DNA from 2 places in the Kribbella italica genome. Region 1 is predicted to be linked to the other one. Evidence: riboswitches for the same ligand, from Rfam matches in the RefSeq annotation. Region 1 holds a riboswitch; the other holds the start of a gene.
What was found. A riboswitch is a leader RNA that binds a small molecule or an ion and turns the genes downstream of it on or off. The one in region 1 is predicted to bind ZMP and ZTP.
Positions count from the first base shown of each region.

Region 1 (3,398 bases):
GGTGGTCGGCGTGACGCTCGACAGGACGTCGACCATCAGTTCGGCGACCTTGTCGAACTCGTCGCCACCGAAACCGCGGGTGGTCAGCGCCGGCGTACCGATCCGGACGCCCGAGGTGTACCAGGCGCCGTTCGGGTCACGCGGTACGGCGTTGCGGTTGGTGACGATGCCGGCGTCGAGCAGCGCCGACTCGGCCTGCCGCCCGGTGATCCCGTACGACGAGACGTCGAGCAGGACCAGGTGGTTCTCGGTGCCGTCGGTGACGAGCTTCACGCCGCGCTTCATCAGGCCCTCGGCCAGCGTGACCGCGTTGTCGGCGACGTTCTGCGCGTAGGTCTGGAACTCCGGCCGGCGCGCCTCGGCCAGCGCGACGGCCTTGGCCGCCATCACCTGGCTGAGCGGGCCACCGAGCACCATCGGGCAGCCGCGGTCGACAGCGTCGGCGTACTCGGGCTGGCACAGGACCATGCCACCGCGCGGGCCGCGCAGCGACTTGTGGGTCGTGGTGGTGGTGACGTGCGCGTGCGGGACCGGGTCGAAGTCGCCGGTGAAGACCTTGCCCGCGACCAGCCCGGCGAAGTGCGCCATGTCGACCATCAGGGTCGCGCCGACCTCGTCGGCGATCTCGCGCATCTTGGCGAAGTCGACCTTGCGCGGGTACGCCGAGTAGCCCGCGATCAGGATCAGCGGCTTGAACTCGCGCGCGGTCGCGGCGACCTTGTCGTAGTCCAGCAGCCCGGTCTCCGGGTCGGTGCCGTACGAGCTCTGGTGGAACATCTTGCCGGAGATGTTCGGGCGGAAACCGTGCGTCAGGTGGCCGCCGGCGTCCAGCGACATGCCGAGCATCTTCTGGTCGCCGAGCGCCTTGCGCAGCTTGGTCCAGTCCTCGTCGGACAGGTCGTTGACGTGCTTGGCGCTCGCCTCGGCCAGCGCCGGGGACTCGATCCGGTTGGCCAGGATGGCCCAGAACGCGACCAGGTTGGCGTCGATCCCGGAGTGTGGCTGCACGTAGGCGTGCGGCGCGTTGAACAACGCCTTCGCGTGGTCGGCGGCGGTCTGCTCGACGAGGTCGACGTTCTGGCAACCCGCGTAGAAGCGGTGGCCGACGGTGCCTTCGGCGTACTTGTCGGACAGCCAGTTGCCCATCGTGAGCAAGGTGGCGGGGGAGGCGTAGTTCTCGCTCGCGATCAGCTTCAGCGAGGAGCGCTGGTCTTCCAGTTCGGAGCGGATGGCGCCGGCGACGGTCGGTTCGACCGCGCCGATGACCTCGAGAGCGTTGCGGTAGGCGGCCGACGCGGCCGTCGCGTCGAAGGGTTGAGTCATCGTCGTCTCTCCTGCGGTTGCACTCGGTCGCGGCACCCAGGCGCACGGTGCCGACGTCTTCTCGCTCCCCGGTGGTTCTCCACCTCACGCGCCAGTCGCGACGCGGTAACCCTAGCGTGTGACGGCGCCAGGCCGGACAACTCCCTGTCCGGTCAGAAGATGCGGTCCACGATGGCCCCGAACGGCGTCGTCCGGGGCAGTGTGCCGAACACTCCACTCCAGTCGCCGGCCAGTCGCGAGGCCACGAAAGCGTCGGCGACGTCGGGCGTCGAGTAGCGGACCAGCAGCGAAGCCTGCAGACACGCCGCCATCCGCGCGGCCAGCCGGCGCGCGCCGGCTTCGGCCTCGGAAACGTCGGAGAGCGCTTCCAGTACGTCGGTCACCGCCGCGTCCAGCCGATGGTCGGCGCCACGCACCGCGCCGACCTCGGTCAGCCAGGCCTGCAGCGACTCGGGCCGCCGCAGCGCACGCAGTACGTCGAGCGCGTTGACCGTCCCCGAGCCTTCCCAGATCGAGTTGAGCGGCGATTCGCGGAACAGCAGCGGCAGCCCGGACTCCTCGACGTACCCGTTGCCGCCCAGGCACTCCAGCGCTTCGGCCACCATCATCGGCGTCCGCTTGCAGACCCAGAACTTGGCCAGCGGCAGCGCGATCCGGCGGAACGCCTTGGCCTGCTCGTCGCCCGCCTCGGACGCGTCGACCGCGGCCGCGAGCCGCATCGCGAGAGCGGTTGCCGCCTCGCTCTCGATCGCCAGGTCGGCCAGCACGTTGCGCATCGCGGGCTTGTCACGCAGCAGATCCCCGAAGGCACTCCGGTACGACGTGTGCCAGGTCGCCTCGACCAGCGCGCGCCGCATCAGCGCCGCGGACCCGAGCACGCAGTCCAGCCGGGTCGCGGCGACCATCTCGATGATCGTGCGCACCCCGGCGCCCTCGTCGCCGAGACGGAATCCGACCGTGCCGCTGAACTCGACCTCGCTGGACGCGTTGGAGCGGTTGCCGAGCTTGTCCTTGAGTCGCTGCAGCGCGAACACGTTGCGGTTGCCGTCAGCAAGAACACGCGGGACCACGAAACAGCTCAGGCCTTCCGGCGCCTGCGCGAGGACGAGGAACACGTCGGCCTGCGGCGCCGAGCAGAACCACTTGTGCCCGGTGAGCAGGTACTCGTCTCCGCTGCCGGTCGGAATCGCCGTCGTCTGATTGGCGCGGACGTCGGAGCCGCCCTGCTTCTCGGTCATCCCCATGCCCGCGAGCACACCGGTCTTCTCGGCGACGGGCAGCCGGCGGACGTCGTACTGGGTGGACGCGAGCTTGGGGATCCACTCGGCGCCGAGCGACTCGGACGCGCGCAGAGCCGGTACGGCGGCGTACGTCATGGAGATCGGGCAGCCGTGGCCCGGCTCGACCTGGGACCAGACGTAGAAGCCGGCCGCGCGGGTCAGATGCGGTGACGGCCGGTCGCTCGTCCACGGCGCGGCCTGGAGCCCGAAGCCGGTGGCCTTGTCCATCAGCCAGTGCCACGACGGGTGGAACTCGACCTCGTCGATCCGGTTCCCGTAACGATCGTGCGTCTTCAGCACCGGCGAGTTCTGGTTCGCCGGGAGCGCGTGGGAGAGCGCTTCCTGCGTTCCCGCGAGCTCTCCGAGCGCGGCCAGCGCCGGATCTTTCGCCAGGTCTCCGTGCGGGCGCAGAGCGTCACCGAGGGAGGAGTCCTGGGTGAAGAAGTTCACTCCGTGAAGTGGGGGAGCCTGATTCGTTACAGCGTTTGGGTCCGCCATGTCAGTACGGTAAGCGGTATGGCACGCTCTGGGTCAGCGCGAGGCGGTGGGACGTCGGTCTCACTCGCCTGGGTGCGACGTATCCCCGCGACGACCTGGAAGCTGATCACCCAGACCGTCGGCACCTGTCTGCGGTACCGGGTCACCGGGCTGGCCGCCGAGGGAGCGTTCTTCGCGATCCTCTCGCTGCCGCCGCTGATCTTCGGGCTGGCCGGCTCGATCGGTTTCATCGCCAGCCGGTACTTCGAGGTCGAGACGATCGAGGACATCAAGATCCAGATCGCCGACCTGGCGGCG
Region 1 covers NZ_JACHMY010000001.1:1,975,744-1,979,141, forward strand. Annotated here, with positions in the region: gene HDA39_RS09240 (glycine hydroxymethyltransferase) at 1-1,323, opposite strand, end outside; ZMP/ZTP riboswitch at 1,351-1,432, opposite strand; gene HDA39_RS09245 (acyl-CoA dehydrogenase family protein) at 1,476-3,101, opposite strand; gene HDA39_RS09250 (YhjD/YihY/BrkB family envelope integrity protein) at 3,174-3,398, shown strand, end outside.

Region 2 (3,398 bases), 150 kb from region 1:
GACATCCTGATCTGGGACAACTACCCGGTCAACGACTACGCGGCCGGGCGGTTGCTGCTGGCCGACTACAGCGGCCGCGAACGAGGCATCGCCGACCATGTCGTCGGCGTGATCTCGAACCCGATGAACCAGGCCGCGGTCAGCAAGATCGCGCTCTCCGCGTTCGCCGAGCTGGGCTGGAAGCCGTCGACGTACGACGAGCGAGCGGCCTGGGAACGCGCTCTCTCCGAGCGGGCCGGCGGGGATCGGCGGACGATCGAGGCGCTGAAGGTGTTCGCGGACCTGAACACGTACGACACGACGCTGCACCCGGAGTCCGCGCCGGAGCTGGCCGCGCGGATCGACGCGTTCTGGACGGCGTACGGGGACGACGCGAAGGGCGGCGCCACGGCCGGGGAGAGGGCGATCCGGAAGCTGCGGCCTTACTTCCAGGCCGTGACGCGGGCCCCCGCGCAGATCCGTGCCGGGGTGATCGACCCGGCGTTCGGCGACGAGGCGAAGGCGTGGCTGGATGCGACGGTGCTGTGGGGACAAGCGCTCGAGCAGTCCCTCGCGCTGCTGGCCGCGATCGACGACGGTGACGGCGCGACGGCCTGGGCGAAGCGTCAGCAAGTCGACAAGTTGACTGGTCAGGCGAAAGCGATCCGGGACGTCCGGGAGCCGCACTCCGGGACCTACCCGCGGATCGGCGAGGGCGTGGTTGACACGTTCCTGGCGCGGGCCGGGCAGGTGCACGACGAGTGGATGGGACTGGTGCCGCGGCGGACGGCGACGGCGAGCATCCCGACGTACGCGGAGAACGGGCCGGCCCGGATGGTCGACGGCGACGAGTCGACGTTCTACTGGAGCAACCGCGCTCCGGCGGCGAACGACGAGATCCGGGTCGACCTCGGTGCGCCGCGGGAGATCGGCGCGATCGCCGTACTGATGGGCAAGGACGGGAGCCCGGACGACTTCATCCAGTCCGGGGCGCTGGAGTGGTCGGCGGACGGCGAGACGTGGACCGAGCTGGCCCGCGCGACGTCCGCCGAGGTCCGCGCGACGGCTCCGGCCGGGACGAAGGCGCGGTACGTGCGCTACCGGGCCTCGGCCGCTAATGCGTCCAACTGGTTGGTTGTTAGAGAGCTATCGGTTCAGGTCACGGACGGGTCCGAGCTGGTGCTGACGGCCTCCGGTGGACCAGCGCCTGCCGAGGGATCCGCGTTGGCGCGGGCTGTCGACGGAGATGTCGGTACGGCGTACGTGGCGGGCGCGGGGCCGGGGGAGGGTGACGCGCTGACCGTGACGGCCTCGGCTGCGGCTGTGGTGGATCGGGTGACCGTGCTGCAGCGGGCCGGTGCGGTCGCGGCGGGTCGGGTGGACGTCCACACCGCTGCGGGCTGGCGGGAGATTGGTGTGGTGCGTTCGGCGTACACGGCGCTTCGGGTGAGCGGCACGGTCGATGCCGTGCGAGTGCGGTGGACCGCCGGGGCGACCGCGCCGCAGGTCGCCGAGGTGATCCTGCGCAAGGCGACTGGGTAAACTGGCCGGCGGGCCGCTACTGGCGTTCAGGTGGGTCACCACCGGGGAACGGCCCGCCGGATCTTCGGCTGCAGCCGCGCGCCTGGGCAACGACGAGTGTTCGCCGACGCCCGAAGGAGCGCGCCGTATGACTTCAGACAACAACACCGCCCGGCCGATGATCGGTACCGACCTCGCCGCCGACATGGTGGCCCAGGCCGCCGTCCGCGCCAAGAAGCTGCAGGACGAGACCGGCGTCCAGCCCTGCCTGGCGGCGGTGCTGGTGGGGGACGACCCCGCGTCGGCGACGTACGTACGGATGAAGCAGAACCGGAGCAAGAAGGCCGGCATCGGCTCGGTCAGCGTCGTGCTGCCGGCGTCGACCACCACTGAAGAGCTGGTCGCCGAGCTGACGAGGCTGTCCAACGACCCGACCGTGCACGGGATCCTGCTGCAGCACCCGGTCCCGGCGCAGATCGACGAGCGCGCCGCGTTCGAGGCGATCGCGCCGGCCAAGGACGTCGACGGCGTCACCATGCACTCGTTCGCCGCGATGGCCTTCGGCGAGCCGGGCTTCCGCTCGTGCACCCCCGGCGGGATCCTGCGGCTGCTGCAGACGTACGACGTACCGCTGTCCGGTGCGCACGCCGTCGTCATCGGCCGCAGCCCGATCCTCGGCAAGCCGGCCGGAATGTTGCTGCTGGCATCTAATGCGACCGTCACCTACACGCACTCGCGGACGAAGGGCCTGCCGGCACTGGTGCGTCAGGCCGACATCGTGGTCGCTGCGGTCGGCAAGCCGAACTTCGTCCGCGGTGAGTGGCTGAAGCCCGGCGCCGTCGTGGTCGATGCCGGGTACAACGAAGGCAACGTCGGCGACGTGCACGCGGAGGAGGCCGCGGCGGTCGCGAGCCTGCTCACGCCTGTGCCCGGCGGCGTCGGCCCGATGACGATCGCCCTCCTGCTGGAGCAGACCGTCGACGCGGCGGAAGCGCAAAACGCCCGCAGCTGACGCCGCAACCCCCTTGCGTCCGAAGAACCCGCATGCGTCCGAAGAACCCGAGGCTATAGCGCTCGGTACTTCGGACGCAGCGCGGTTCTTCGGACGTAAGGGGGCGGTGGCGAGACGGGTGAGCGGCGAGGTGGCGGTCTGACCTAATGTTGAGACTGGTGTCCAGCGCCGAGGAGCGGTGCGGGACGTGGTGATCTAGGAGGCAGGACAGTGGCGGTACGGGCGATCCGGGGTGCCACCCAGCTGGACGCGGACGAGCGCGAGCACCTGCTCGAGCGGACGGCCGAGCTGGTCCGGGCGGTGCTGGAGGCGAACGATCTCAGCTCCGAGGACCTGATCAGCATCCTGTTCACCGTCACGCCCGACCTGAGCTCGGAGTTCCCCGCGGTGGCCGGCCGGCAGATCGGCCTGACCGACGTACCGCTGATGTGCATGCAGGAGATCGCCGTTCCGCACGCTCTGCCGCGGGTGGTCCGGATGATGCTGCACACCGAGTCGGCGCGGTCGCGGGAAAAGATCCAGCACGTCTACCTGCACGGCGCCACCGCGCTGCGCCCGGACCTGACGGGCGCCCAGTGACAGAGACTGCCGCGTTGCGCGGGCCGGTGCGGATCGTCGGCACCGGTTTGATCGGTACGTCGATCGGTCTGGCCCTCGCGCGCCTCGGCGTGGTCGTCGAGCTGGTCGACGGCGACCCGGACAACGCCCTGATGGCCGAGCGGATCGGCGCCGGCTCGCGCCTGGTCCAGCTCGAGCCGCAGCTCGTCGTCGTCGCCGTCCCGCCGGACCACGTCGGCACGGTCATCGCCGAGCAGCTGGAGCAGACCGACGCCGTCGTCACCGACGCGGCCAGCGTGAAGGGCAAACCCCTCGCCGACGCCAAGGC
Region 2 covers NZ_JACHMY010000001.1:1,830,555-1,833,952, forward strand. Annotated here, with positions in the region: gene HDA39_RS08610 (glycoside hydrolase family 84 protein) at 1-1,521, shown strand, start outside; ZMP/ZTP riboswitch at 1,527-1,616, shown strand; gene HDA39_RS08615 (bifunctional 5,10-methylenetetrahydrofolate dehydrogenase/5,10-methenyltetrahydrofolate cyclohydrolase) at 1,649-2,512, shown strand; gene aroH (chorismate mutase) at 2,723-3,091, shown strand; gene HDA39_RS08625 (prephenate dehydrogenase) at 3,088-3,398, shown strand, end outside.
Region 2: it holds a riboswitch for ZMP and ZTP, as region 1 does, so the genes downstream of both, HDA39_RS08615 (bifunctional 5,10-methylenetetrahydrofolate dehydrogenase/5,10-methenyltetrahydrofolate cyclohydrolase) here and HDA39_RS09240 (glycine hydroxymethyltransferase) in region 1, are expected to answer to the same signal.